3 regions of the Rhizobium sp. Root1204 genome follow, and region 3 is predicted to be linked to each of the others. Evidence: riboswitches for the same ligand, from Rfam matches in the RefSeq annotation. Region 3 holds a riboswitch; each other region holds the start of a gene.
The links. Region 3 has a riboswitch for cobalamin ahead of ASC96_RS32325 (CbtB-domain containing protein). Riboswitches for the same ligand answer to the same signal wherever they lie in the genome.

Region 1 (9,927 bases), on a different contig from region 3:
CGGTATGCTCAGGCGAGAGAAACACGTGATCTTCCGTTCCATATCCCTTGCGGCGCGAGCAGTTCCGCTTCTTCTGGTCATGACGGCCACGGCCGACGCCTCGGCGGTGTGTGAACGCCTGAATGCCCATCTTGCCGGCCTGCCGAAGATCGTCGCCTCCAATGCCAATCTGCGCGACTATACAGGGGCGATATCCCGCCAGAATCTGGACCTGCGGCAGGCACGCAGTGATCTGAGGCGCATGGGATGCAGCACGGGCAGCGTCATCATTGTCGGCGGCCCGAATGAAGAGGTCTGCCAAAGCCTGAGCAGCGAAATTTCACAGATGCAAATGGATCTGGAAACCCTGAAAGCCCGCCGGCAAAGCCTGCTGGACGGCAACGATAGCGATATTGCCCGGCGGCGTATTAACGCCGCGCTTGCCGCCAATCGCTGCAACGAGGAGGAGAGTGACGTCCTCAGTGCCGCGGTCGAAGAACCGGAAACCCACCGCAATATCCTCAATGACCTGCCGCCGATCAGCGAGGGGTATTCGGATCCGTACGGCAACGCCGGCTTCGCCACGCCGGAAGACGGATTTGGCCCGAGCGCAGAATATCCCGGCAGCTTGCGCACCATGTGCGTAAGAACCTGCGATGGGGCATTCTTCCCAATCTCGTCGAACTCATCGCCGGCCGATTTCCAGCGCGATGCCGAAACCTGCCAACGGCGCTGCCCCGGGACAGAAACGGCGCTCTATTATCATGCGATGGCGACAGAAGAGACAAACCAGATGGTCTCCGCCGCCACCGGCGAACCCTATGCCGACCTGCCCTCGGCTTTCGCCTACAAGACCCGGGACCTCAGCCAGCCCGGTCAATGCGGCTGCTCTCCAGCCGGACGCACGGCGACGCAACAAAGCACGCACGACAACGGCAAGGGCGTCCTTGAGATTCTCACCCGCAAGAAGGCGGACCCGGTCGAAGTGAAAAGCGCCGTCGCGGACAGGCCATACAATCCTCAGGACAACAAGGTCCGCGTCGTCGGCCCAAGCTATCTGCCGTCGCAGGAAACCTCGATCGACCTGAGGCATCCGGCAGGCCCCGGATACCAGCCGCAGCAGACCAATTGATCAATCATCCGGCCTGATGCCCCACGCATCCGCGAACACCAGATCTTCAAGCGGCAAACGCTGGCGCCAGCCTTTGACGGCCAGTTCCGGTTCGGCATAGAGCGTATCGACATAACCAAGGCACAGCCAGGCGATGATCTCGATATGATCGGGAATACCAAGCACATCCTTGATTTCGCGCTCGTGAAAAATGCTGACCCAGCCGACGCCGACACCTTCGGCCCGCGCCGCAAGCCACAGGTTCTGCACCGCACAGACGGTGGAAAACGCATCCATGCGCGGATTGTGCGTCCGGCCGAGGACGACCTTGCCCGCACGCGCCGGATCACAGGTGACACAGATGCTGACGGGCGCCTTGCGGATGCCCTCCAGCTTCAGCGACCGGTATTTGTCCCGCGTCTCGCCCTCAAACATCAGCGCTGCCTCTTCATTGGCCCGCTGAAAAGCCTCAAAGACACGCGCCCGCCTCTCCTCGTCGCGAACGACGATGAAATTCCACGGCTGCATGAAGCCGACGGAGGGTGCGCTGTGGGCGGCGGCAAGAAGCCGCGCTATGACATCATCCGGCAAAGGTGCGGGCAGGAATTGATCGCGCACGTCGCGGCGGGTTTCGATGGCGCGGTAGACGGCGGCGCGCTCGTCCGGTGAAAATGCGTCCGCCCTCACAAGGCGGTCTTGCGGTTCAGCTTGCATCGTTTGATCCCCAACAATGCGAAACCTCCCGCCGTCCGCGCGGGGCTGGTCTATCTCGTCAGGCCGGTCTTCTGACTGCGGATCAACCGATTTTGCCGCCTTCCCGGATCACATGAAAATCCAGTGGCAGAATTCTGAAAGAATTCAGAAATTCATCAATGCAAAATCGTCCCCGTCACAGCGTTGGGCACGTCCCGGACTTTCACCGGGTTCCCGATTCTCCCGTTTTCACGGGCACCTGAGCAGGACCGATATGGGCATGGCGGGCCGCCAAATGCAAGATGGCCCGCCTGATCTCCTTACATCGCAGCGACCGGATGCGGCGAACCGTCATAGGCGCCCCAGATCGACTGATCGAAGCAGATCACCGAACCGGTCATCAAGCCGGACTCCCTCGACGACAGATAGGCGCAGGCACGCGCCACTTCGGCCGGATCGACCAGACGGCCGAAAGGCTGGCTTGCCGCTGCCTTTTCCAGCCAGTCGCTGGCGGCGCCATGAAATTCGCGCTGGATGCGATCCTCGCCTTCCGAGGCCATCCAGCCGATGTTCAGGCCGTTGACCCGGATCCGGTTGCGCAGCAAAGCATAGGCGGTGTTCTTCGTCAGGGTTTCCAATGCCCCCTTGGAAGCACAATAGGCCGCAATGAACGGCTGGCCGGCCTTGGCCGACATCGAGCCGATATTGACGATGGTCCCCTCGATCTTTTCCCGGCGCATGACGTTGATCGCTTCCTGCATCAGGAAGAACGGCGCACGCACATTGACGGCGAACATCCGGTCGAACAGTTCCGGGCTGGTGTCGAGGATCGTACCACGATCGGTAATCGCAGCCGCATTGACCAGCGCATCGACACGGCCAAACGCCTTGTCGCAGGCGTCTATCACCTTGCGCGCATCCTCCACCTGTTCCAGATCGGCCTGTACGTAGACGACCTTGGTGCCGGTCGCCTTGCCGATCTCGGCGGCCTTGGCTTCGCCCTTGGCGGCATTGCGGCCGCAGATAACGATGCCTGCGGCGCCGCGCGCGGCAAACAGCGTTGCGATCGTGGCGCCTAGCCCTTGCGTGCCACCGGTGACGATCGCGATCTTGCCGTCGAGACGGCCATAGTCATTGCTCATTGTTTTTCCTCCATTTTCGATATCGCTGATGCCAAAAAACTCCCGCCCGGCATTCGGGCAGGAGTTCAAATTGCAAGGAATATTTCCGTTAGCTGAGCTTCTTCTCCGACTGAGCCGCAAGCGCCGCTGCAAATGCGGCTTCCTCCCAGCCACCCGAAAGCGCTTCGTGCATCAACTGCGCCTGCGTTTTCGGCGCAAGCCCGCCGACTGGCGGATCCCGGTCGAGATTGGTCGGGAAGGAATATCCTTCGGCGCAGGACGCAATCGCACAAGCGGCTTCCGCAGAAGTCAAACGGCCATCGGTAAGCATTGCCTTCAAGGCTGGATAGAGAACGGCACTCATGCGCTCCCGGTTGACCGTTTCCATCGCGCGTCCAAACGCCGAGGACACTTGCAGGAGGTTTGCCACCCGCTTGATACCCTCGGAACGATTGGTGCCCGCAGCATGGAAAAGGGCCGGATTGAAGAAGACCAGGTCGCCCTTCGACAGCGGCAACTGCACATGGTGGCGATCGAAATAATCGCGAAACTCCTGACGTTTCAGCGCCAGATAGCCCGGAACATAGGTTTGGCTATAAGGAAGGAACAAGGTCGGTCCGCTTTCCAGCGGCATGTCGCAATGAGCAACCGCCCCCTGCAGCGTCAGGACCGGCGACAGGCGATGGACATGTGCCGGAAACTGCTCGATGACGGATGAGGTCTGAAAACCAAGATGGTAATCCCGGTGCGCCGATTGCGCTGCCCCGCCCGGATTGACCCGGTTGACCTGCGCCGTCATCTGATAGCTCGGTCCGAGCCAGGCTTCGCTGACCAGCGCGATCAGGGCATTGCCATAGTAGGCGGCGAAATTACGCGGATCACGCAGGCAGTGCTTTTCAAGTGAATTCCAGATGCGGTCATTGGCGCCCGGCTTGGCAAAATGGTCGCCGCCACCGCTATTGGTCCGGTGCTGTTCATTGATGATATCGTCGAAAATGCCGCTCGCCGCATCGATGACAGCCGTATCCTCGAATGCCCGCTTCAGCACGACGACGCCCGGCCCGGTCGCAAAGGCTTCGCAGATTTCAGCCAGCACCGCCCGGCGTCCTTCGCCGGTCTGAGCCGCCTTCAGCACATTTGCGCTGTCATAAATCAGAACATTCTTCTCGACGGCCGCCGCATGCGGATAGTCGGCAAGCGATGTCGTGCACTCCACCTCAGCGCGAAAATCCTCAAGATCGCAGGCAGCTTCCGTCAGCCAGACCCGGTCAGCTCGCTGTTTTAGAATATTGTCGGTCTTCATCCCGTTTTCCTCCCGCCGGATGTCTGTCGATGACCGCACTATACGCGGAGGGAAAAGCTGATATAGAGCAGAAACACCTCAAAAAACCATCAGAACGGACCCACGATGGCCCACGAATTTCTGGTCAAGGACATCGCTTTTCAGGCAGGCCTCAGCATCGCCACCGTCGACCGCGTTCTCAACAATCGCCCCGGCGTACGCAAACAGACGGAACTGCGTGTCCACGCCGCCATCCGCGAACTGGAAAAACAGCAGGCCGGAATCGAAATACAGGGCCGCAAATTTGCCATCGACATCATCATGGAAGCGCCAGACCGCTTCACCGATACCGTGCGCGATGCCTTCGAAAGCGAGAGCCTGACATTTCTGCCGACAATCTTCCGCTCCCGTTTCCATTTCGCCGAATCGATGCGGCCGCAGGAGATCGTCCAACTGCTTGACCGGGTGCGCCTGCGTGGCACCGATGGCGTCGTCCTGAAGGCGCCGGATGTCCCCGAGATCAGTTCCGCCGTCACGCGCCTCGAACAATCCGGCATTCCCGTTGTGACGCTGGTCACCGACCTGCCCAATGCACCCCGCACGGCTTATGCCGGAGCGGACAACAGGGCAGCCGGCGAAACCGCCGCCTACCTGATCGGCGAACGCTTTGCCGGTCAGCCGGCAACGGTACTGGCGACCCTGTCGAGTAGCCGTTTCCGTGGGGAAGAAGAGCGGGAAATCGGCTTTCGACGCATATTGCGTAACCGCTATCCATCAATTGGTATCGTCGAAATCAGCGAGGGTCTTGGCCGCGATGATCCAACCGGGGCTTTAGCTGCGGCCGCCCTTTCAAACAATCCGGGCATCAACGCCGTCTATTCAATCGGCGGCGGCAATCGCGCCGTGGTGGCTGCCTTTGCCGCGGCCGAGCGAACGTGTGCGATATTCGTGGCACACGATCTCGATGCCGGGAATCTCGATCTTCTCCGGATGGGTAAAATCCATTTCGTCCTGCATCACGATCTGAAGGCCGATGTGCGCACCGTGTTTAGGGCGATCATGAGCCGCCGCGGTGCCTTGGCCGCACCGGGTATCGCGCGCCTCTCCGCGGTGGAAGTCATCACGCCCTACAACATCCCGTTATCGCTTCGATGAACTACGCCGCCTGGCCGGTGTTCGGGATACATCACCAAGTCAGCCAGGATACGGTTTCACGCGCCATCTCCCTACGCTCGACCGGAAATCACCCCTGAAAGGCCGCCGACGACGCACAACAACTGTCTTTCAGTCGGACGCTTCGTTCAACGAACTTGGTTGGCAATCCGATCATTGCCCGTGGCCGGCTGGTAGCGCACGAAGGCGAATTCCCGGCCATCCGGCGACCAGTTGGGAACGTTGATGGTGCCCTGCCCGCCAAACAGCGCAAACAGGGTTCGGGCATTGCCGCCATCCGGGTCCATCAGCCGCAACCGCACATCGAGATCGCGCGGATGATCGAAGACATCCCCGTCATAGGAGATGACCAGCAGGTGCTTGCCGTCGGGAGACGGATGCGGAAACCAGTCGCCATACTCGCTGTCGGTAATACGGGTCACATCCGAACCATCCGGGCGGACACGCCAGATCTGCATCCGGCCTGTACGGCTGGAATTGAAATAGATCCATTCGCCGTCCGGGCTGTAGTCCGGGCCATCGTTACGCCCCTCGCCGAAGGTCAGCCGCGTTTCCTCGCCGCCGTTCACGGGGATGGTGTAGATATCGAAGACCTGACCGCGGATGCCGCAATAGGCCAGCGTCCTTCCGTCCGGCGACCAGCCATGCCAGTAGGACGGCCGGTTCTGCGTCACCTGCTTGGGCAGTCCGCCATCGGCCGGAAGCGTATAAATCGTTGATGCGCCATACTCGGTCTTGTCGCTGATGACGATGGTCCTGCCATCAGGCGAGATGCCATGGTCGTTGTTGCACGTGCGAGCAAAGCCCGTATCGATCAAACGCGGCTCGCCGCCCGGCAATGGCAGGCGGTATAACAGGCCGTCGCCATTGATCACCAGCGACTGCCCGTCCGGCGACCAGTTCGGTGCCTCCACCAGCTGTTCCGTCTGCCAGACGATGCGGGTTTCGCCTGTGGCGACCGTGTAGATTTCGACCGAACTGCGCATGCCGTCGTCTCCAGTTGCAAGTCTACCGGTCGCGGAACCGGTTGGTGATTGGATAGCGACGGTCGCGGCCAAAGTTCTTCTTGGTAATCTTCACGCCCGGGGCCGATTGGCGACGCTTGTATTCGGCGATGTAGAGCAGGTGCTCGATCCGGTGCACCGTCGCCTCGTCATGACCGCGCGCGACGATCTCCTCGGTCCCCATTTCCTTCTCGACCAGGCATTCGAGGATATCGTCAAGCACCGGATAGGGGGGCAGCGAATCCTGGTCCGTCTGGTTCGGGCGAAGCTCGGCCGACGGTGCCTTGTCAATAATGTTCTTCGGGATTACTTCGCCTGACGGACCGAGCGCACCGGGCGGCACCGTCGTGTTGCGCCAGCGCGACAGCCCGTAGACCTGCATCTTGTAGAGGTCCTTGATCGGATTGAAGCCGCCGTTCATGTCGCCATAGAGCGTCGCATAACCAACCGACATTTCCGACTTGTTGCCGGTGGTCACCACCATCGAGCCGAACTTGTTGGACAGCGCCATCAGGATCGTGCCGCGCGTCCGGCTCTGCAGGTTTTCTTCGGTAATACCGGATTCCGTTCCCTCGAACATATCGGAAAGGGCGTTGAGGAAGCCCTGCACCGGCTCCTCGATCGGCACGACGTCATAGCGGCACCCGAGCGCTTTGGCGCAATCCTCGGCATCCTTGAACGAGTCCGACGATGTGTAGCGATAAGGCAGCATCACGGTGCGGACGCGTTCTTCGCCGAGCGCATCGACCGCAAGTGCGGCACAAATCGCCGAATCGATACCGCCGGAAAGGCCAAGCACGACATTCTTGAAGCCGTTCTTGTTGACGTAATCGCGAAAGCCCAGCATGCAGGCGCGGTAGTCGGCTTCCTCCTGCTGTGGCAGGCGCGACATCATCCCCTGCTGACAAACCCAGCCCTCGCCGTTCTTGCGCCACTCAGAGATGGAAATGCTCTCTTCGAACTGGCTCATCTGGAAAGCCAGTTGCTTGTCGGCATTGAAGGCGAAGCTGGCGCCGTCGAACACCAGTTCGTCCTGGCCGCCGAGCTGGTTGGCAAACACCATCGGCAGACCGGTCTCGATCACCTGGCGCAGCACCACCTGGTGGCGCACATCGATCTTGCCGCGATAATAGGGAGAACCATTGGGCACCAGCAGGATTTCGGCGCCGCTTTCCGCCAGCGTCTCGCAAACGCCCATGTCATTCCAAATTTCCTCGCAGATCGGGATACCGAGCCGCACACCGCGGAAATTGACCGGTCCAGGCATCGCGCCCTCGGTGAAAACACGTTTTTCGTCGAACTCGCCGTAGTTCGGCAGATCGACCTTATCGCGAATGACCAGAACCTGACCGCCATCCAGAACAGCAACCGAATTATGGCGTCCCGTTTCCCCTTGCCGCGGATAACCGACGATGACCCCCGGACCGCCATCCGCGGTATCGGCGGCAAGCGCATCGACAGCCTTTTGGCAGGCCTTCAGAAATGCCGGTTTCAGGACCAGATCCTCTGGCGGATAGCCTGAAATGAACAATTCGGTCAGAAGAAGAAGGTCGGCGCCGCCGCGTGCCGCATCAGCGCGGGCTTCGCGTGCCTTGGCGAGGTTACCGGCAATGTCGCCGACGGTGGGATTGAGCTGGGCAACAGCGATACGGAACGTCGTGGAAATGGTCTTTTGCGCGGTCATGAACAGGCCTGTGCTTGATCTTGCTATCGCGGATGCGAGGCATCCAAGGATGCTGTTTATCGCATTCCGCACCAAAATACCCCGTGCTTGCGATGAAGTTGGAAAAAAATACGCCCTGCCCGTCAGATGGCTTGCGCACTGCCACCCGCAACCCCGCCTTTCAGGCCATGTCGGATCGGCAACAGGTGCCGAAAAAGTCGGTGGAGAACACCACTTGAATTATTCATCCTCCGTTCAAGATGACGTCTGTATGACATTAGGACGACAGTTTTATGAAATCGGAGACGGCCTTGGCCATTTTTGAATCGGCAGCAATCGCTGCCACCGCTTCTAGGGCCTATGGCCCGCAAATCGGTTTCGGCGCACGCCATGCCAAGGCGCTTTCGGTTGCACGGCATCTCTCGCTGTCATTGCTTCTGTCGATCACATTGATTTTCTTCGTCGAATGGATTGCCCGCAATTCCGCAATGGAATCTGCACTGTTCTTCCTCGACCCGGCGCGCCCCGCATGGACGACCGCTGGCGTATTCTTCCTGCTTTTCCTTGCAATCGACGCCCTCTTCGCACGCGAAAATTTGGGGGTCATCCTGATCGCGCCGCTGGCGCTCATCCCGGCGCTCGTCAGCCGGCAGAAGCAGATTTTCCTCTCCGATCCGCTTTACCCGACGGATTTTCTGTTCGGCCGCCAGATCATGGAGCTGATGCCGGTTCTGGTCCGCGACCGCCCGTGGACAGCCGTTGGCATCGTCGCCGGTATCGTTTTGGCGGTGGCCGCGCTGGTTTGGCTTGTCCGTTTCGCTTGGCGGCGCTTTCCGGCCCTCACCCGGCGCCAGCGCCTGGCGCGGTTCGCCGTCGCCCTGCCGTTGCTCGGCGCATTCTATCACCTGATGGACTACAACAATTTCTCATGGGTGCGTGACCGCCTGCAGGTCATTCCGATCATGTGGGACCAGACCGAAAACTACCGTCACAACGGTTTCACCATGGCGTTTGCGCTCAACCTGCCAATGGCGAACGTGACGGCACCGGCGGGCTATATGTCCGATGCGATCGACAAGATTCCAACCAAGCCGATGCCGGCTGGTACATCCCATCGCAGCAAACCTGACGTTATCGTTCTGATGAGCGAATCCTTCTGGGATCCGACCCGTCTGCCCAACGTCAAACTGTCGCCCGATCCGATGCCGACGATCCGCGAAATGCAGTCCGGCAACGTCTTCTCGCCGGAGTTCGGCGGCATGACGGCCAATGTCGAATTCGAGGCGCTGACCGGTTTCTCCAACGCCTTCCTACCCTATGGCAGCATCCCGTATCAGCAGTATATCCGTAATCCCATTCCTTCGCTTGCCACCTTCTTCCGTGGCGAGGGCTATGTGTCGCGCGCCGTGCACCCCTTCCAGAAGTGGTTCTGGAACCGCAGCGCCGTGTACAAGGCATTCGGCTTTGACCAGTTCAAGTCGGAAGAGAACCTGCCGGTAATGCAGAAGCGTGGCATCTTCGCCTCGGACGAGTCGCTCACCAAGGAAATCATCCGCCAGGCTGACCAGCTGCGTGATCCGTTCTTCTTTTTCACGGTTACCTTGCAGGGTCATGGCCCCTATGAAGCCAACCGCTATGCCAAGAACACCATCAAGGTCGAAGGCAACCTTCCCGCTGCCGACAAGCAAGTTCTTGAAACCTATGCACAGGGCATCAAGGAAGCGGATGACAGCCTGAAGATGCTGATGGACTGGGCCAAGGAACGTGACCGCGAAACCATCATCGTGCTGTTCGGTGACCATCTGCCGCCGCTCAACACCGTCTATCCGAACACCGGCTTCATGAACGACGTCACCGCTTCGCGCAAAGGCTCGCTCGAGCAGATGAAGGCACAGCACGAA
Region 2 (9,927 bases), on a different contig from region 3:
ACATAGTCGAGCACGACGAAACGGTCATTCTTGACGGCATCAAGGCTTTTGAAGGCGGGATTTTCCTTCATGAAGGCGATCTTCTGCTCGGCGCTCACGTCGCCGTAATTGACGATGACGATCGCTTGCGGATTGCGCTCGATTACCGGTTCCCAGGACACTTCGGTCCAGCTTTTCTCCACGTCTTCCATGATATTGATGCCCCCGGCCGCCTCGATCATCGCGGTTGGAATACCGAAACGTCCGGATGTAAACGGTTTTCCGGTGCCGGAATCATAGACAAAGACGCGCACGGGTTGCTTGACCTCGCCAATCCGGTTCTTGATGTCGGCAAGCCCTTTTTCGTAGCTTGCGACGAGGGCTTTCGCCCTGTCGTCGACGCCGAAGATTGCGCCGAGATTGAGAATATCGACAAACATGTCGTTCATCGTCGGCTTGGCCTTCGCCATGATGTGAATGCAGGATTCCGTCAGTTCATAGACCTTGATCTTGAACGGATCGAGTGTTTCGGGCGTCACCTCGCCACCGGCTTTCATGCCGTAGTTCCAGCCGGCGAAAAAGAAATCGGCGTCGGCATTGAGCAGGACTTCCTTGGTTGGATATTTTTCCGCCAGCTCGGGGAGCGCTTTGACGCCTTCGCGCAGCTTCTCGTCCAGCGTTTTCCAGCCGGATATCCCGGTATAGCCAACCATATGGTCTTGCAGTTGCAGAGCCAGCATCATCTCGGTGAGATTGACGTCGTGGGAAATTGCCCGCTTCGGCGCGGCATCGAAGGTGATCTCGCGGTTGCAGCTCTTGACGGTGACCGGATAGGCAAATGCCGGCATGGCGATGAGTGTCGTGGCGAGAAAACCCGCAGCGGAGGCGAGCAGGCGGAAAGAGGGCATGGTTGGTCCTTTCGGTTCAGGCGGTCTTGAGGGAAAATGAAAAACGCGCTGCGATGTTGCCCTCTACGGGATGAGCAAGGGCAGTGACGCCGAAGGTGTCCGAAATCGCGTGTGGCGTCAGTACCTCGTCCGGCCGGCCGAAGCCGACCATCCGGCCGTCGCGCATCAGCGCCACATGGGTAGCGAACGTGCTGGCCAGATTGATATCGTGCAGCGTGGTGACGATGGTCAGTTTCAGCCCGGCCAGCAGATGAAGAATTTCCAGCTGGTGGCGGATATCGAGATGGTTGGTTGGCTCATCAAGGATGATGATATCCGGCTCCTGCGCCAGCGCCCTGGCCACCAGCACCCGCTGCTTCTCGCCGCCCGATAGCGTCGAGAACTGGCGCTTGGCCATAATGGCGAGCTCGAGATGCTCTAGGCAGTGCACGACCTGTGCACGATCCTCGTCTCGCCAGCCTGTCAGCCCTTGGCGCCGCGGAATACGGCCCATCATCACCACATCGAACACGGTGAAAGGGAAATCCGCCGGCATTTCCTGAAGCACGACGGCAACGCGGCGGGCGACTGCCCGGGCTGAAAGCGTGCGAATGTCCTCGCCATCGATTTCGGTCCGGCCTTCCAGTGGCGCCACGCCGCGATAGAGGCAGCGCAACAGCGACGTCTTGCCCGCACCATTCGGCCCGACGATGGCAAGTCGGTCGCCAGCTTCCAGTGAAAAACTGACATCGCGAACAAGCATCAGATTCGTATTTGGACCCCAGCTGAGGCCCAAAACGTTGAGGCTTGCGCCCCTGCCGTCACAGCTCATGGATTGCCCCCCGGAACCACGGTTTCATTGAATGCGCTCTCCGGGATGTTCCGAGACGAGCAAGGCCGCCGGGATTCGGGCAATGGTCTTGCCGCCAAGGCCGCGGGGACGTTCGGCCTCGCGTGTCACGCCATCCGGCCGTCCGGCATAGATTACGGCGAAATCCACCAGTGCTGCGATATCGGTGTCCGGCGCGATGTCGCCAAACAGATAGGTCGCCTTGCCGCTCGCCTGGAACGCGATCGTGCAGGGACGCCGGCAACCGGCCATGCAAACGGTGCCCTCGATGGAAAAATCGGAGCCGCTGGCAACACCCATGCGCGACAGGCTGTCATTGAGGCGGGCAAGCAGTTCCAGTCCCGGGCGGCACGCGGCGCCGGTGATCCGGCAATCGGTGCAGACGGTTATGATGTGCTGTGGATGATGCGCCATGTCTTTTCCCCGGTGGCGACATCCGGAGTCCACATGGCAAAAAATCGCAAACGCGCTGAAACGTTGCTCTCAAGCCAGATTTTTTCCATCGGAACACCCCGTCCGTTGCAGTTGATCATCGATGATGGCAGGTCTCCTGGCTCGCGGGTCGATGCGCATCCACCCCTTCCCGGCGCTTGGCCAGTGGGATGTTGTGAATGCACTCTCCGCTTACAGTTGCGGGGGCAGCCACGGTTTTGGCCCCTGATGGGTCGTCCTCACCGTGTTCCCTTTTCAGCCGCTCCAAGGTCACCTGGAAGCAGCACCATCAGCTCGACATCTCGCACGATTCCACCAGCCAGGCAACGCCGGATACCGATCTTCCAATAGCCTTGTTGCGGCAGTAATGTTATTTAATAACATATTCAGTGTCAAGTGTCGCTATCGCCGGGTGAACCGGCTGGTTCTTCTCGCGTGTCGGATTTGCCGTGTCTGGAGCGCTGCCGGAATACTCCCGGCCTGGGTGGTGGCAATGCGATGTTCCTGCGGTAACTGCCGGATCCGGCAGGTTGAGCATAATCAGACTTCATCATCTGTGTTGGAGCGTCCAATGAACCTTTTCAATCCCGCCGGTCACCCGGAACGCAGTATCGCAATCTTTGCTCTTGTTGTGTGGCTAGCGACAATTGGACGGGCGATTACCATTACCTATGGCCAATGATGGCTGCAGCGAAAATGAAGATGGACGCCGAAGACGGATGAATCGCGGCTTTGGTCGCGGGCTGTTGCAGCTTGGTTTTCAGCGTTCTTGGCGGAAAACCGCCAGATTGATGAAGGGGTTCCTGCTAAAATTTGAGGGTCTGAACAAAAGACTAGGCAGATAATGTGAGAAATTTTGCCTTACGCTCTGGATTTGGTTCGTAAATTGCTCTACTGCCCCTGCCATCTCTAGTGAACATCAGACTTTGAAAGATTCACATGCAAGTATTGGTTCGCGACAACAACGTCGATCAGGCTCTCCGAGTGTTGAAGAAGAAGCTTCAGCGCGAAGGCGTATTCCGTGAAATGCGTATGCGGGAAGCATACGAAAAGCCGTCCGTCAAAAAGGCGCGCCAGAAGGCTGAAGCCATCAGCCGCCAGCGCAAGAATGCGCGCAAGCAGCTTCAGCGCGAAGGCCTGCTGCCGGCACCGAAGAAGAAGCCAACCCGCTAACAGCGGTAGCTTCTGACGAGATTGGGACTTTAAGTCCAAGGCGCGTCCGGATACCGGGCGCGCCTCGTTTCGTTGCTTCCATTACATAGATGCGCAGCTTTGTCGCCTGCCTGCTGTGAGGGCTCGAGGGCGAAAGGTAGTGGCTTGCCACCGGCGAGAGCGTGATCTGATTCCGTGCAAATTCCTTTGAGACATTTTTGGGTCGGATTAGCCGCGTTGCGCGCGTTCCCCCGTTCCGCTAAATCTCTGGCCTGCGGGCAGCACAAGCGGCTCCGTTTCGGTGCCTGTCGGGGGAAATCATGTCCGGTCAATCGCTTGTTACCTATGTCGGCGTGGCGCATCCGTGGATGTGCGACATCATGGGGCATATGAACGTTCGCCATTATGCGGCGATGTTCGATGATGCCAGTTTCCAGCTCCTCGGTCATATTACTGGCGCTGACAGTCTTGCCGATGCCAGCCGCGGCTGGGCCGATGTCCGGTCCGAGGTGGAATACAAGCACGAGACCAAGGCCGGCGCCCTGCTGACGATCCGCTCGCGTGTGATCAAGACCGGCCGCAGTTCGGTGACGTTCGAGCAGGTCATGTCCGGTTCGCTGGATGGCGTCGTCCACGCGATCAATAGAACGGTCAGCGTCCGGTTTGACCTTACCGCGCGGGTTGCCGTTGGGCTCGACGCGGAGATGCGGGCACGTGCAGAGGCGCTTCAGACGGACGCCGCAGCCAACGAAAATAGCGCGGGCTAAGCGCCATAAATCCGTTGATCGAGAGGTGTTTCGGCGATTGCGGTCTGGATGCCGGTGATCAGCGCCTTTTCGGCGCGGTTGATGATCTTTTCCGGGTTCACCAGCAGAAAGACATCGATTGCCGGTGGTGTCTCGTAGGGTGGCAGCCGCCACAGCACGCCGTCCGCGACATCGCGTCGGGCGACATGAAGCGGCAACGGCCCGATCCCGAGCCCCGCGATGATCATGCGGCGCACCTCCTCGAGGCTTGACGACACGCCAACAACATTGGTGGCGAGCTTCGCCTCGCTGCGCAGAAGTGCCACGGGCCTCAGCACATCAGCGATATTGTCGGTGTGGAACGAGACGGACGGTTCGCCTTTCAGGTCTGCGAGCGTCAAGTCCCCCTGGCCGAAGAAGCGATGATCCGGCCCGCAGAAAAAGCCGAAGAATTCCCGGTAGACCATCGTGTAATCGAGGGCGGCATCGCGGTTGCTGACAAGGCATAGCCCAAGGGACGCTCGCTTTTCACGGACCTGCCGCGTTACCTCGCCGCTGGTCGCGACCGAGATGGTCAGCGTGGCACGTGGGTGACTGCGATGAAATGCCGTCAGCGCCTTGTCGAAGATCGGCGAAATGACATGGCTGGCGACGGCGATCGTGACATGGCCGGTCACGTCATCGCCGACGCCGCGCACCAGTTGAGGCAACTGTGAAATCGTACCGAAGACCTCGATGCTCTGCTCATAGAGCAGTTGGCCGACATCCGTCAGTTCGAAGCGGGTGGCGTCGCGCTCGACCAGCCGGCGGCCGACCCGGTCTTCCAGGCGGCGCAGCGCATTGCTGACACTCGGTTGCTTGAGGTTGAGCTGCTCGGCGGCACGGGTAATGCTCTTCACTTCTGCAATCACCACGAAGGTCCGTAGCAGGTTCCAGTCCAGTTCCCAGACCAGCCGTTCAGATCGCGATGGTATCATTCCTGAAATCTATGCCTTCTATTTCCATTATCTATTTGCGCAATAATAGAACTAAAGCAATCATCAAATCCGGAAGGCGCGTCCACGCGTACCCAAGCGACAGAGAATGCGCTTTCATCCAGAGGAAAACAGTAACATGAAGACACTCATTTCAGGCCTCGTGGCCGCCACCCTGGCCCTTGCTGCCAGCTTTACCGCTTTTACGGCCAGCGCCGACGATCTGGAGGCGATCAAGTCCTCCGGTGAGATCCGCATCGCCATGTCCGGCCAGTATCCTCCGTTCAATTTTGTCAACGAGAAGAACGAAGTCGTCGGCTTTGATGCCTCGATCGGAACGGCGATCGCCGAACGCGTCGGCGTCAAGGGCACGCTCGTGACGACCGCCTGGGACGGGATCATCGCCGGCCTGCTTGCCAACAAGTTCGACACCGTCGTCGGCTCGATGACCATCACGCCGGAACGCGAAAAGGTCGTCGATTTCGTCGGTCCCTACTACCACGCCGGCCGGGCGGTCTTCGTCAGCGAAGCATCGACCGTGCAGAAGCTGGACGAACTGAAGGGCAAGACACTCGGCGTCACGCTCGGCGAAACACATGAGAAATGGGCTCGCGAACAGGGCGGCTGGGACGTGCGCACCTACAAGGGCCTGCCGGAACTGCTGCTCGAACTGAAGGCTGGCCGCGTCGATGCCATCGTCGTCGATAACATCCCGGTGATGGTTGCCGTCAAGGAAACCGGCGAAAAAGTCCGCCGCCTGGAAACGCCTGATATTGAAGGTGGCAGCGTCGCCATCGGCATTGCCATCCGCAAGAACAATCCGGAGCTGAAGGCTGCGATGCAGAAGGCATTGGACGAGATGATGGCGGATGGATCCTACGAGAAGATCGCCATGGAATGGGTTGGCAGCGACATCCGCTGATCGATCGATAGCCAAGACCATTTGGCCGGCTGAAATAAGCCGGCCAAATGCCGTTCGCAGGCCTTTTCCGGAGTTTTTCCCATGGATTTCCCGCTGATGCTGCGCGTCTTCCCGTTTTTCGTGGAAGCCGCTTGGGTCACCGTGCAGATATCGGTGCTGTCGTTGCTGCTTGGCCTTGTGGTCGCAGCCATTATCGCTTCGGCGAAGATGTCGGGTTCGTTTGTGCTGCGGGCAATCGGCAGTCTCTATGTCAGCGTGTTTCGCGGCACACCCTGCCTGATCCAGCTGTTCGTTCTTTATTTCGGCGGTCCACAGATCGGCATCAATCTCGATCCTTTTGCCGCCGGTGTCATCGGACTGGGGTTGAACATCGGCGCCTACATGGCCGAATCCATTCGCGGCGGCATTATCGGCGTCGATCGGGGCCAGGTGGAGGCCTCGCGCACCATCGGCTTCAGCCGGTTGCAGACGCTGCGCCTTGTTGTCCTGCCACAGGCGGCACGCCTGATGATCCGGCCGCTTGGCGTCAACGCCGTCGGCCTGATCAAGGGATCGGCGCTGGTTTCGACGATCTCGGTCGTCGAACTCACCTATACGGCGCAGCGTTTCATCGGTTCCACCTACAAGCCGTTCGAGATCTTCGGCATTGCCGCCCTGCTCTACATGATCATCGTCTACGTTGTGGCGCGGGCGGTCGATGTCCTCGACCGGCGCTACGCCATCAACTGAGGGAGAGGGCAACATGCAAGGTCTCGATTTCAGCGTCGTTACGCCCTATACCGACCTCCTGCTCATGGGAGTGTGGTGGACGGTGGTACTGACCATCAGCGGAGCCATCATCAGCTTCTTCTTCGGCATCTTCTTCGCCGTCGCTGTGCTCTATGCACCGAAGGTGATTGCCTATCCGATCCGCTTCTTCATGTGGCTGTTCATGGGGACGCCGCTGCTTTTGCAGCTCTTCCTGATCTATTTCGGCCTTGCGCAGATCGGCCTTAACGTGCCGGCGCTTGCTGCCGGCATCATTGGCCTTGGACTTCACTTTGCCGTCTACAATGCCGATGTCATGCGCGCCGGTATCGTCGCGGTTGATACCGGGCAGACGGAAGGTGCGCGCAGTATCGGTTTTGGCCGGTTCCAGACGCTGCGTTATGTCGTCATCCCGCAGGCGGTGCGCAACACCCTGCCCTCGATCGGTAACAATCTGATCGTGCTGTTGAAGGAATCGTCGCTGGTTTCGATCATCGGCATTGCCGAACTTGTGCATTCGGCCCAGCTGGCCATCAGCGAAACGTTCCGGCCATTCGAGTTCTACATCACGGTGGCAGCACTCTATTACATACTCAATCTCGTCCTTGAAACCGGTTTGCGGCAGGTCGAAAAACAAGTGGAGGTATCCCGATGACCGTCCAGCGGCCCATGGTCGAGGTAAAGGGCGCCCGCAAGGCCTATGGCGCCCTGGAAGTCCTCAAGGGGATCGATCTATCCGTCACACGCGGCCAGATCGTTGCCATTATCGGCCCGAGCGGTTCCGGCAAAAGCACGCTCCTGCGCTCCATCAACCATCTCGAAACGCTGAATGGCGGCGAGATCTGGCTTGATGGTGTGCAGGTCAATCAACCCCTGCGCGGAGCGGCGTTCGAGCGGCACATCAATGCGGTGCGCCAGCAGATGGGCATGGTGTTCCAGCACTTCAATCTGTTTCCGCATCTGACGGTGCTGGAGAACATCACCATGGGGCCGGTCATTCTCAAGGGCATGGCCAAGAATGCGGCCCGCGAGCTTGCTGTGGAGCTGTTGTCGAAGGTCGGGCTTGCGGAGAAGGTCGATGCCTATCCGTCACGGCTGTCCGGCGGACAGAAGCAGCGTGTCGCGATCGCCCGGGCACTCGCCATGCAGCCGAAGGTGATGCTGTTTGACGAAGCGACATCGGCGCTCGACCCCGAACTGGTCGATGAGGTCAATGCGGTGATGAAGCAGCTCGCTGCCGAGCATATGACCATGCTGATCGTCACCCACGAAATGCGCTTTGCCGGCGAGGTCGCTGATCGCGTCCTGTTCATGGATGGCGGCGTCGTCGTCGAAGAAGGGCCGCCGAGTGAGATTTTCCGCGCACCGGTACAGGACCGTACCAAGGCCTTCCTGAAGAAGTATCTCGCGGCATAAATGATACGATCCGTCATGCCGGAAGCTAATTCCGGCATGACGTTTGACGCCGGCGCAGTAGTGCCCGCCAGTCATCCGCGCGCCGCCATTGTTGCGGCAGGAACGCATGCGCCCCAGTGCCCCATCATCCTTGGCGGCTACCGCGCAAATATTGCCAATAGCGCCGCTATGGCCTGAAATCCTCTCCCAGACTGTTTACCCGGCACATCTCAAAATCGCGATGCCGAAGCCGGCGTGCGATACTGCAAGACAGCAGGGCTAATCTGCTGACGCTGCTGCTTCCAAAAGGATTTCAATCTATCGCAGCTCGCTGACTGCGTACTCACAGCGCCTCGCTTCACTGCGCATGGATGCCTCGGGCGGATACGGTCCATGCCAAATAGCTTCTTTCAAAGCTCTATTTGACTTTTGTCAACAGTGATGACTATTGTCTAATTCGGCGATTGAAGGAGATATGATGCCCATCCGGTCCACTGATCAGATCCTGCATAAGGCCGCGTGGCTTTACTATACCCATGGCCTTCGACAGGATGAAGTGGCGCAGCGGCTGAATATTTCCCGTGCGTCCGTCGCCACCTATCTGCGGCGCGCCCGCGAAACCGGCATCGTCAACATAGCAACATCGACACAGCTGTTTGCCGACGACATTTTGGCGCGGCAGCTGGAGGATGCACTCGGCCTGACCTCGGTGTGGATCGTGCCGGAAGACCGCCAGGCCATGGATCCAACTGCGGAAATGCCTGTGGTTGCCGCCGCAGTGTTTCAGGAGCTGATCAACAAGGGCGATCGTGTGGGGGTCGCCTGGGGCCGAACGGTCTACCATCTGGCCGATGTCATGCCCTATGCCGACCTGCAAGGTGTCACTGTCGTCCAGTTGTGCGGAAATCTTGGAGCGCCGTACTCCTATCGGCCTGACCAGTGCACTACTGAAATAGCCCGGCGCCTGAATGCGGAGGGCATCAATGTCTATGCGCCGCTTGTACTGAGTTCTGAACAATTGGCTGCTGCCCTGCGTGCCGAACCGGTGATCCGCGAGCAGATGGCGACAATTTCCGACTGCCAGCTGGCACTCTATTCCGTGGGTGGCATCGAGGATGATAGTCATCTGGTGAAATGCGGCGCGCTGACAGCTGAAGAAATGCACGCGCTGGGAGAAACGGGCGCTGCCGGGGTCATTGCCGGCCAGATCATCGACCATGCTGGCCAATGGCTGGACTGTGCCTATAACCGGCGCTGTATTTCCGCTGATCTGGATTCCATCCGGGCGATCGGCAAGCGCATGATGGTGGTGCAGGAAGACGGAAAGTTCGAGCCGCTGGTGGCGGCCATCAAAGGCGGCTTCGCCTCGCATCTGGTGGTGACCACCTCCATGGCCCGGCGGCTTCTTGAGCGCTGGACCACAGAGGCCCGCAGCCGCTCCGCGCCGTAAACCATCTCAATCATACCTGATCCGCCCGGCGAGGACCGGGCCTGAAAACCTGCCCAAGGGAGGAGCAAGCAATGAAAAATCTCTGGAGCGACACTGACGCCGAAGCCATGGTCGCAACCTATGCCGCAAAGGGCATCAACCGCGATCTGGCGCTGCGCACCTATACGACGCGGCTGCTCGGCGGCGATCCGCGGCTGGTTCTGCATGGCGGTGGCAATACCTCGGTGAAGACCACAGTCAGCGATCTGATTGGTGACGAATGGGATGTTCTCTGCGTCAAGGGCAGCGGCTGGGACATGGGCGTCATCGAACCGGCGGGCCTTCCCGCCGTCAAGATCGCGCCTCTCTTGAAGGCACGTAAGCTGAACAGGCTTTCCGACGAGGACATGGTCA
Region 3 (9,927 bases):
AACGGGCTTTATTGATCGAAGAATTCGATTAGATTGAACTAGAAGCCCTCATCCGGCCTATCGGCCACCTTCTCCCCGTAAACGGGGAGAAGGGACAGGCGGCCACCTCCGTCGTCCCCTCTCCCCGCTTGCGGGGAGAGGGATAGGGTGAGGGGCAAAATTGGGAGACACCGGACACACCCATGCAGATCGACCTTATCGAAACCTTCCTCGACCTGATGGAAACCCGCAGTTTCAATCGCACGGCGGAACGGCTGAACATCACGCAATCCACCGTGTCCCATCGGGTCAAGGCGCTCGAAGCACAGTTCAACCGCAAGCTTTTCACGCGCAACAAAGGAGGAACTGCGCCGACTGCCTCCGGCCTGCGTTTCCTCGACCATGCCAAGGCGCTGCAGCATCAATGGCACGAGGCAACCCGCGCGGTGGAAAACGCCGGTACCTACGAGCGCTCGATGCGGCTCGGCATCCAGCATGATCTCGCCGAAGCCTTTGCCGGAAAATGGCTATCAGCCGTCCGGGCCGACCTGCCGACGACCTCGATCTATATGGAGGCCGATTACTCCAACCAGATGAACCGCGATCTGGCAGCCGGCGATCTCGATCTCGCCATCCTTTATACGCCGCATTACCTGCCCGATCTTCACTATGAGCGGATCGGCGAAATGACCTACATGCTGGTCGGCACCGCGACGCGAACGGTCGGCGAATTGTTACCGGAAACCTATATCCAGGCCGTCTACTCTCCGGCGTTCGACCGTGCGCATCGGCTGGCCCTGCCGCAGCTTTCATCCGCTCCGCTGGCGTCAGGCCAGAATATCGCCATTACCGGCCTGCTGAAGACGCTGGGAGGGGCAGCCTATGTGACGAGCAGCACGGCGCTGAGGCTCGAAGGCGAAGGCGCCGCTTTCCCCATCGCAGACGCCCCTCCGATACAGCAAGCTGTCTACGCCGCCACCAGCATCCGCACTCGCCACGCCCACCAGCACCGCCGCATCATCAGCGCCATGCAGGATCTTCTGGAACGATAGCAGCCACAAGCGGCATATGCGGTCAGTGCTGAGTGAGCAGAACCAACTGCTGATCCTCGTTCAACCTGGCCAGCATATCTGCGGCCGGAAGCGGATAGGCGATCGCATAACCTTGCAGCACATCGCATCCAAGGCGCGTCAACAACTTGGCGTGTTCCAGCGTCTCGACGCCCTCGGCAATGACCTCGATATTGAGCGCTTTGGCGATGTCGATGATCGAGCGCAACAGGCGCTTCTGTTCGCGCGATGTGGTGGTCGGCAAAACCAGTTGACGATCGATCTTCATCCGCCGCGGTTTCAGCTTTACCAACCCGATGATCGACGCATGACCGGATCCGAAATCATCGATCTCGATGTCGATACCCATGGCCTTCAGGCCTGCGACGTTGGAAAACACGTCATCTTCGCTGTCGTCGAGAAAAATGGTTTCCAGCAATTCGAATGACAGCATATCCGGTCGGACATCCAGGCGTTTCAATTCGTCGATCAAAAGCGGATCCGACAGGCGGGCAGCCGAGACATTCACCGCAATGCGCGGAACATGCACTCCCTGCCCCATCCAGGCCTGACGGTCCTTCAACGCCGCCTTCAAGATCGCAGCATCGAGATCGTCCAGCCGGCCGAGACTGCCAGCAACCTTGATGAATTCGCCCGGCAGGATCAATCCGCGTTTCGGATGGCGCCAGCGTGCCAGAACCTCCATCCCGACGATGCGCCGGGTCCGCGCATCGACCTGAGCCTGATAATAGGGAATGAACTCCCCTTTTTCCAAACCATGAGCGAACTGCCTGCCAACGCGCTGCTCGGCATTGAGTTGTGCCTTCATCTGAGCCGAATACACCTCGACCCGTCCCCGACCGAGCTTCTTGGCACGATGCAGGGCAATATCCGACTGTGCCAGCAGGCTGCCAATATTGCGGCCACTGGCAGCCGCGACACCGATCGACCCACCGGTGCGCAAGACCTCCTCATTATGCCAGACCGACTGCTTCAACTGCTGCGCCAGCCGCTCTGCACGGATTTTGAGGTCATCCAGCGAGACGAAATTTGCGATCAAAACCGCAAATTCATCACCGCTGACGCGGGCAATGAATGCGTTCTCAGGCACACTGGCTTCAATCCGCCTGGCACAGGATATCAGGACATTGTCTCCCGTCGTATGGCCGGCAGTGTCGTTGATCTGCTTGAACCGGTCTAGACCGATATGCAGGATCGCCAGCTTTTCCGGTCCGGCCTCCCCCGCAAGCTCCGCCAATCGCCTGTCAAAGAAGCGTCGATTGGGAAGTCCTGTTAGATAATCATGTTCGGCTGCATATGCGATCCGCTCGCGGCTCGCTTCAAGGGCAACGGCCCGCGCCTCGGCGATCGCCTTTTGCCGTCGCAGTTCGCGATTGAGCAGCACATCCGCCGTCACATCCCATTCGGCGCCGATAAGGGTGATATGGCCGTCTTCCTCGAAGCAATAGGCGCGTGAACGCAAGTATCGGGTTTCACCGTCCGGCAAAATGATCCGGTATTCCGAAGAATAGGCATCCTTGGCTGCAATCGCCCGGTCGAAATCGGCCTGGGCCTGGGCAAAATCATCGGGATGGATCGCATTCGTCCAGACCTCCGCCTTGACGCGCCTTTGCGTCTTGCCGGTTGCGTAGAGCCGGTGCATCTGCAAATCCCAGACGACTTCGTCTTTCTGTGTGTCGTGCTCCCACACGCCGATCTGAGAAGCGTCAAGCGCAATTCCCAAACGGCGAAGAATATTCTGGAATTCCTGTTCGGACCTCGCCGCCTTCATGGTTTTCTCTGCAGAGGATGCTTCGCGTATCAGCGCCTCCGCATTCTACACCAAGGTTCCTAAAGAACTATTGTTCCATGAGCAAAAAGAGTACTTTTTAAACAAACAACCATTAAGTGCTTCTTCAAAGAAACCCAGTTGCAACTTAGGCGCATCTCGTACTGTATTACATATCAAATTTAGACACTGCGCGGAAAAATCAAGAGCCGCAATGCGCCATTGTTGGTCGCAGCGCCGAATTGACATGACCGGGGTGACGGCATAATCATCAGCAGATCAATTGGTTCCCTGGGAGCGAGGCGCTTTCGGGGAGTAAATGGGAACGTGACGGGTGGACCCATTCTGGGCATCTTTATCACGGCCGACCCCGCGACTGTAGAGCGGTCAGAGGTTGTCATTCCGGTACGTTCAGCCGGTAAAAGCCACTGCGGCGATGGGCGTTTTGCCTCTGCCGCGGGAAGGTGAGACAAGCTCCTTGGCACGAAAGTGCCTGACGCCGCGAGCCAGGAAACCTGCCGGTTGATGAAGGGCATGGTGCCCAATTGGTGGGATATTTCCCACGCGCCATCACGGAGGTTGTCATGGCTACGACTACAGTTTCAAGCGTCCCGCTTTCTCTCAATGACCGTATCACCACGGCTATTCTCGCCCTGTTGATCGGCGGCTTCCTGGTTTTCGGTGCCGGCCTTGCCAATTCCGCCGTGCTGCACGACACCGCGCATGACGTCCGCCACTCCTACGGTTTCCCCTGCCATTGATATAGGCAGTGGGAAGCTCAGCCTTTCCACACTCTATCGATAGGGGATCGCGGGTTTCATTTTGGAAATCACGCGGCCGTGGATTGCGCCCATGCTCCGGCATCGGGCGGGCTTTGCCGTGGGAATTCAAACACAGCAAGCGTTGAGCACTAAAGATCGATCTGCTCCGCTTGATTTTGGGGGTATCAAATGATTGTCAAAACGCTTCTGGCCGCATTGGTGGCTGGATTGATCGCGGGCGTCTTCATGACGGCGGCGCAGGAGTTGCGGGTGGTCCCGCTCATCCTTCATGCCGAGGAATATGAAGTCAAGGAACCTGCCGCCGAACCACCGGCCGCAACCGAAGGCCAGCAGCAGCACTCTTCTCTCGACCGCTCCTCGTTGATCGGCGAAATGCTGTCGGCACTCTCACCCATCACACCCGCCTACGCCCATGAAGGCGAGCACGAAGACGAAGGCGGCATCATGTTCGGCATGAGCCGGTTCTCCGGCACATTGCTTGCCAATCTGGTGGCCGGCGCCGGATTTGGCCTGCTGCTTGCGGGCGCCAGCCTCGCCTTCAATTACCCCATCACGCTGCGCAACGGCGCTCTCTGGGGCGCCTGCGGCTGGCTGGCTATCCATCTCTTGCCCGCCATCGGCCTGCCGCCGGAATTGCCGGGCTTCCCTGCCGCTGATCTCCACGACCGGCAGACCTGGTGGATCGCAGCGATCGTTCTCTCCGTCGCCGGCCTCTATCTTGTCGTGTTGCGCGGTGAGATCCTGGCCAAGATCATCGGCCTTGTCCTGATCGCCGCTCCGCACGTCTATGGAGCGCCACAGCCGACGGACATCTCGAGCCCGGTACCCGCAGTTCTCGGCGCGGAATTCGCGGTCGCCGCCTTGGCAACGACACTGGCGTTCTGGATCGTGCTCGGCGTGATTTCGGGATACCTGAACGACCGGTTTCTGAAATCGGCTTAAGCCCTATCGTTGCGGCGCTAGCATTGCTTGCGCCGCAAGTACATCAAAGGCCGCCTGTGCGCTCGACAAGGGCCTGCAGGCGGCTTTTTTGTGTCTCGTCATCGAGAAGCACGCAGACATCGCAAAAATCCCCACCCTCTGTTCGATAGTAGAGACAGCAGCCGCTTCGCAGCCGGAAGATTCGCTCGACGGGGATGCCATCGCAAACAGCGCCGACCTTGGCGTAGTGCGCCGTCTCGGAAAATACCGGTGAACCGGCCCTCTTGATGATGGCAAGCGCTGCGGCCATTGCGCGATCCGCTTCGCCCAAGGCGGCACCGATCTCCAGAAAAGCCCCCGCAATGCCGTCACCCACCAGCCGCCACTGCGCGACGGGGGATAGGCCAGTGCGGCCTTGCAGCAAGCCGATCACCGGATTGAAGCTCTCGACGAAGCCACCATGAAATGCTGCCACCCAATCATCCCCGCGTGCAAAGCTCCGGAAACGAAAATGAAGGCGGCTGATACCGGAGGGATAAGTGTCCGAAGGCGTCCCCCTGCCATGCTGAACGACAGGTTCGAACCGGAACGCAAGGCGATCCGGATGCAGATTGGGCACCAGCCCCGTCTGTAAATAGACAGCTGCTGCCGCGATGCCGAGATGGTGGCTGTAGAAGGAAATTAGATGGGCGCCTCTGACGCGGTCGTCCATGCCGGCAGCAAAACAATTCTGGTAGTCCAGCAGGCGCTCGACCATATCGCCACCGAGATGCCATGCCTCATTGACCGGCAGAAAATCGCCGCCCTCCCGCCCCAGGGACACAGCTACCTGCGGAAAATGCTCCGCCTGCCAGGCTATGGCGGCTTTTGCGTGCCGCACATCATCCGGTCGAAAGCTGCTTGAAACCCGGTTCTCGCTCAATGGGGCCGCCTGTTATCACCTGGCAGCCGGTTTAGCTTAAAGCCAGCCGCCGGAAAAGCCTGCCCGCCGGAGGCCACGCCGGATAACCGGCGTTTCGCGCAGCATGTTCCAGTAAAGACCACTGCGATGGTTCTCGATCATCATCACCAGCAACCCCTGATCAAGGCCAACGCTACGGTCGTTGAGCCAACCTTCCGCCGTCTTGCCCGGAACGCTCGGGTTGAAACTGCCGATAAAACGCCCTGTGTCGATAACGTCGGGATAGCTCGACAGGATATGCCGTGTCGCCGACATCGCGGCCTGTGGCTCGAACGGCAGACATGCGAGCGGCGCCCAGGGCGCGATCGTGCCATCGTCCGGCCCGAGCGGCGCTCCGCGCGCGGCATAACCGGCAAACTGCTGGCGCCGACCATCCTGCAGCCGGCGGGGGCGTAAGGGGCCATCGCAGGATGTCAGCCCCCATGCGTCGGCACCGTAGCCGGTAAAACCGCCCGGATTGGTGCTCGCATAGTCCCGCTGGACGGCGATCGCCCGGCGGGTATTTTCAAAATAATCCGTGCCGTGCGCTGCCACAGCCTCATCCTGGATGCCACGGAAATCGATCCATGCATGTGAAAACAGGTGGATGAACAGAGGTCCGGCGTAGAGGAACGGCTTGTTCTTCACCGTCATCCAATCGAATTTGCTGGCAAAAGCATCATAGCTTTCCTTGCCGATCGGATAGGATGGCGAAGCCAGAGCAAGCGCATAGAGGATGATCGCCTCGCTGTAGGATTCCCAGCGATAGGGCAGAAAGCCTGTCCGGGGCTTCCATCCGAGCCACAAAGCCCCCTCTCCGTCCAGCGCCCAGGCCCAGTTTGCCCGGGCGTAGAGCATATCGACCTGCGACCGGATCTCTGTCTCGACCTCATTGTCCTGATTAAAATAAGCCGCCGCCGTGATCATGCCGGCGATCAGAAGCGCGCTGTCGATCAGCGAAAGCTCGCTGCGCCATGTCCGCAGACCGGTCTTCATATCGAGAAAGTGGTAGTAGAGCCCCTTGTAGCCGGTGGCGTCCTTGTTGCGGCTTTGCGGGCTTTCGGCAAAGAACCTCAATGTCACCAGTGTTCTTGCCGCAGCGTCCTGACGGCTCATCCAGCCTCTCTCGACGCCGGTAGGATAGGCAGAAAGGCCAAAACCGGTCGCAGCGATGCTCGACGGAGCGCCGGGCAGCGAGGTATCTGCAATCAAGCCGTTTTCGGGATTGACGAACTCTAGAAAGTATCCGAACGCCGCTTGCTGCAACCGGTCGAGAATGACCGTGTCGGTTTCGTTTTTCAGAAGCATTGCAGGCTTACTCCAGTCGATCGAAATTCACTAAAATGGCAGTCAGTACAAATCACCGATTGTTGAAGACGCCCGCATCCGGAACGGTCGCCTCACCTACGATCTGTGTTACATTTTAGTTTCATACGATCCTTAGCAGCGATTGGATGACTGGATGTTCACAACACTTGCGATGTTTCTCACGATTTCGAGCGCGCCGATTGCCACACCGGTCGCTGATGCAGTCCCGGTCGATGTCGCGCTGGTGCTCGCCGTCGATATGTCGGGATCGATGGACATTGAAGAGGCACAGGTGCAGCGCTTGGGATATGTCGAAGCCCTGCGTCATCCAGACTTCATCAATGCGGTCACGGCCGGCCTCAACGGCCGCATCGCCATCAGCTATTTCGAATGGGCCGGCAGCGTCAACGAGACCTCCGTCATCAACTGGCAATTGATCGATGATGCGCAGGACGCCGCAATTCTGGCCGAACATCTTGCCGCCCGCCCGGTCTTCACCCGCCGGGGCACTTCCATTTCCAATGCTATCGCCTTCGCATCGAAACTGATTGCGGCGAGCCCCTACGATGCGATGCGCCGGGTGGTCGATATCTCCGGTGACGGCCCGAACAATCTCGGCCCTCCGGTCGATCCGATGCGCAACGCAGCCGTTGCCAGCGGCATTATCATAAACGGCCTGGCCATCCTCATCCGCCCCTCGGGCGGCACTGTTTCGCTTGACCGTTACTATGCCGATTGCGTTATCGGCGGTCCCGGCTCGTTCGTTCTGCCGGTCCACCAGCCCGAAGACTTTGCCGTCGCCATCCGGCAGAAACTGGTCATGGAGGTCAGCGGATCGAAGACGGCGGCGCGGATTATCCCCGTGCAAATCGCACCGCTGACCGATTGCATGATGGGCGAGAAGCTGCGTCCCGGCTTTCTCGACCGGGTCTATCCGGAACTGGATAAATAGTTTCTCGCACGCGATTGCCTTGAGCACATACCGGGCATTGGCAATGTCTCGTTACGCGTCTGCGAGAGCCAGCCTCTCTGCGAAGTTTCGCTGACTCATTCATAATCCAAACTATTCCTATTTATAGAAAAATGTGGTTATATTGAATGAACGTTCAGCAAGAAATGGGGAATTCATGAACGAAATGACCCGCAATATCAGCATTCCCAATGACTGGGACCGGAGCGGCCTGCCCGGTTGGTGCTATCACAGCGACGCGCTTCTGGAGCTTGAAAAACAGCATGTCTTCCGCGAGCACTGGCAAATCGCCTGCCATGTCTCCGATATTCCGGAGCCAGGCAACTACATCACCATGGATGTCGTCGGCGAGCGTGCGCTGATCCTGCGCGATCAGGAAGGGACCGTGCGCGGCTTCCAAAATATCTGCCGCCATCGTGGCTCGCGCGTCGTCGCCGACAACAAGGGAACTTGCCGCAACGCGCTTGTCTGTCCGTTTCACGGCTGGGTCTACAATCTCGACGGCACGCTGAGGGGCGCTGCCCGCCCCCGCTCCTTCCCGCCGCTCGACAAGCAGGAATTTGGACTGATCGGGCTCGATCTCGAAATCTGGATGGGCTTCGTCTTCATCCGCTTTGCCCCCGGACCTCAAGCTTCCGTCGCGGAACTCATGCAGCCGTTTGCGGGCGAACTCGGCGAATACAAGACGCAGGACATGGTCCCCGCCGCCGATATCTGGACCCAGACCTCGCCGGTCAACTGGAAATCAGTCCGCGACGTCGACAACGAAGGCTACCACGTGGCGATGGCGCATCCAGCACTTCAGGATCTCTATGGCTCGACCTATTACGACGAACCCTTCGTCAACGGGCTTTGCCGCTCGTTTGCCACCTACAATCCGCATGCCGGACGGCGCTGGAGCGTACGCAACTATATCAAGATCGCCCCGGAGGCCACCCATCTGCCGGAGCGCCTGCGCAAGGCCTGGATCTACTACGGCATCTTCGCCAATGCGGTAATTGCGGTGACGCCGGAAGCGGTGCAGTTCTATCAGGAGTTTCCACTCTCGACCGGTGAAACGATCCTGCGGGGCAGCATCTACCGCCATCGCGACGAAAACCGGCAGCAGCGTGCCGCCCGCTATCTCGCCCACCGCATCGATCGCGACACGCAGGCCGAGGATGTGCAACTGACCATCTGGTCGAACGAATCGATGACCTCGAAGGCCTTCACCGGCTTTTACCTCTCCGATCTCGAATATGGCGTGCGCACCCATCACGACCACCTGCGCAGCATATTGCCGGTGATGAATCTCCCCGCCGCCCCGGACGAGCGGGAAATGGCCGGAATGAACAACCGGCTGCGGTCTGCCACCTCCTGACCAGCCAAAAGAAAGGGCCGGGAAAACCGGCCCTTTAATATTGAGCATGACGGGGAATGGATGCCCTGCTCAAAAGAATGCTCAGCCGCGCCAGAGCCCTTCGCGCACCAGCTCATCCATCGTCCGGCGGATACTTGCGCGCAGGATCGCCGTCATCTCATCGATCTGCGACACGGAAATGGTCAGCGGCGGCGACATCACGCACATGTGGATCAGCGGCCGCACCAGCAAGCCCAGTTCCTGGCAATGCCTGTCAATGCGCTTGCCGACCTCGAGATCCAGCGTCAGCGGATTGTTATGCACCCGGTCGGCAACGCACTCGACGCACGCCATCAACCCGACACCACGCACCTCGCCGACAAGCGGCAGATCCTCGAGCGTCTTCAAGCTCGCCTGGAAGTGTCCGGAAACAGCGCGCGCATGATCCAGCAACCCACCTTCCAGGATGTCGAGATTTTTCAGCGCCACGGCGCAGCCGATTGGATGGCTGGAATAGGTCAGCCCATGCGCAAACATCGCATCCGGATGGTTTGACCGGCGCAACTCCTCGAACAAACGCGACGAGATCATCACGCCGCCGAGCGGGAAGTAACCGGACGTCACGCCCTTGGCAAAGGTGATCATATCGGGCTCGATGCCGAAAACATCGCCGGACGCGAAAACCTGCCCAAGCCGCCCGAAGGCCGTCACCACCTCATCGGCGATGAACAGGATATCGTTTTCGGTGCAGAGCTGCCGCATCCGGCGCAGATAACTTTCCGGCGGCACGATGACGCCACCGGACGCCATCACTGGCTCGGCGATGAACGCCCCGATGTGCTCCGCCCCC

Region 1: it holds a riboswitch for cobalamin, as region 3 does, so the genes downstream of both, bluB (5,6-dimethylbenzimidazole synthase) here and ASC96_RS32325 (CbtB-domain containing protein) in region 3, are expected to answer to the same signal.
Region 2: it holds a riboswitch for cobalamin, as region 3 does, so the genes downstream of both, ASC96_RS12855 (DUF1636 domain-containing protein) here and ASC96_RS32325 (CbtB-domain containing protein) in region 3, are expected to answer to the same signal.

The regions. Positions count from the first base shown of each region.
Region 1 covers NZ_LMCZ01000034.1:571,221-581,147, forward strand. The annotation lists gene ASC96_RS24050 (DUF2865 domain-containing protein) at 26-1,111, shown strand; gene bluB (5,6-dimethylbenzimidazole synthase) at 1,112-1,804, opposite strand; cobalamin riboswitch at 1,848-2,061, opposite strand; gene ASC96_RS24060 (SDR family oxidoreductase) at 2,104-2,925, opposite strand; gene ASC96_RS24065 (phytanoyl-CoA dioxygenase family protein) at 3,014-4,207, opposite strand; gene ASC96_RS24070 (LacI family DNA-binding transcriptional regulator) at 4,313-5,341, shown strand; gene ASC96_RS24075 (TolB family protein) at 5,488-6,345, opposite strand; gene ASC96_RS24080 (NAD+ synthase) at 6,368-8,047, opposite strand; gene ASC96_RS24085 (LTA synthase family protein) at 8,320-9,927, shown strand, end outside.
Region 2 covers NZ_LMCZ01000011.1:17,785-27,711, reverse strand. The annotation lists gene ASC96_RS12865 (ABC transporter substrate-binding protein) at 1-887, opposite strand, end outside; gene ASC96_RS12860 (ABC transporter ATP-binding protein) at 904-1,629, opposite strand; gene ASC96_RS12855 (DUF1636 domain-containing protein) at 1,723-2,130, opposite strand; cobalamin riboswitch at 2,239-2,454, opposite strand; gene rpsU (30S ribosomal protein S21) at 3,088-3,321, shown strand; gene ASC96_RS12845 (acyl-CoA thioesterase) at 3,621-4,067, shown strand; gene ASC96_RS12840 (LysR family transcriptional regulator) at 4,064-5,023, opposite strand; gene ASC96_RS12835 (ABC transporter substrate-binding protein) at 5,160-5,942, shown strand; gene ASC96_RS12830 (amino acid ABC transporter permease) at 6,024-6,671, shown strand; gene ASC96_RS12825 (amino acid ABC transporter permease) at 6,685-7,344, shown strand; gene ASC96_RS12820 (amino acid ABC transporter ATP-binding protein) at 7,341-8,105, shown strand; gene ASC96_RS12815 (sugar-binding transcriptional regulator) at 8,563-9,534, shown strand; gene ASC96_RS12810 (bifunctional aldolase/short-chain dehydrogenase) at 9,606-9,927, shown strand, end outside.
Region 3 covers NZ_LMCZ01000043.1:51,777-61,703, reverse strand. The annotation lists gene ASC96_RS29700 (LysR family transcriptional regulator) at 183-1,031, shown strand; gene ASC96_RS29695 (EAL domain-containing protein) at 1,054-2,820, opposite strand; cobalamin riboswitch at 3,085-3,355, shown strand; gene ASC96_RS32325 (CbtB-domain containing protein) at 3,402-3,578, shown strand; gene ASC96_RS29690 (CbtA family protein) at 3,768-4,541, shown strand; gene ASC96_RS29685 ((2Fe-2S)-binding protein) at 4,585-5,442, opposite strand; gene ASC96_RS29680 (glucoamylase family protein) at 5,479-6,768, opposite strand; gene ASC96_RS29675 (DUF1194 domain-containing protein) at 6,923-7,720, shown strand; gene ASC96_RS29670 (aromatic ring-hydroxylating dioxygenase subunit alpha) at 7,896-9,098, shown strand; gene ASC96_RS29665 (aminotransferase) at 9,180-9,927, opposite strand, start outside.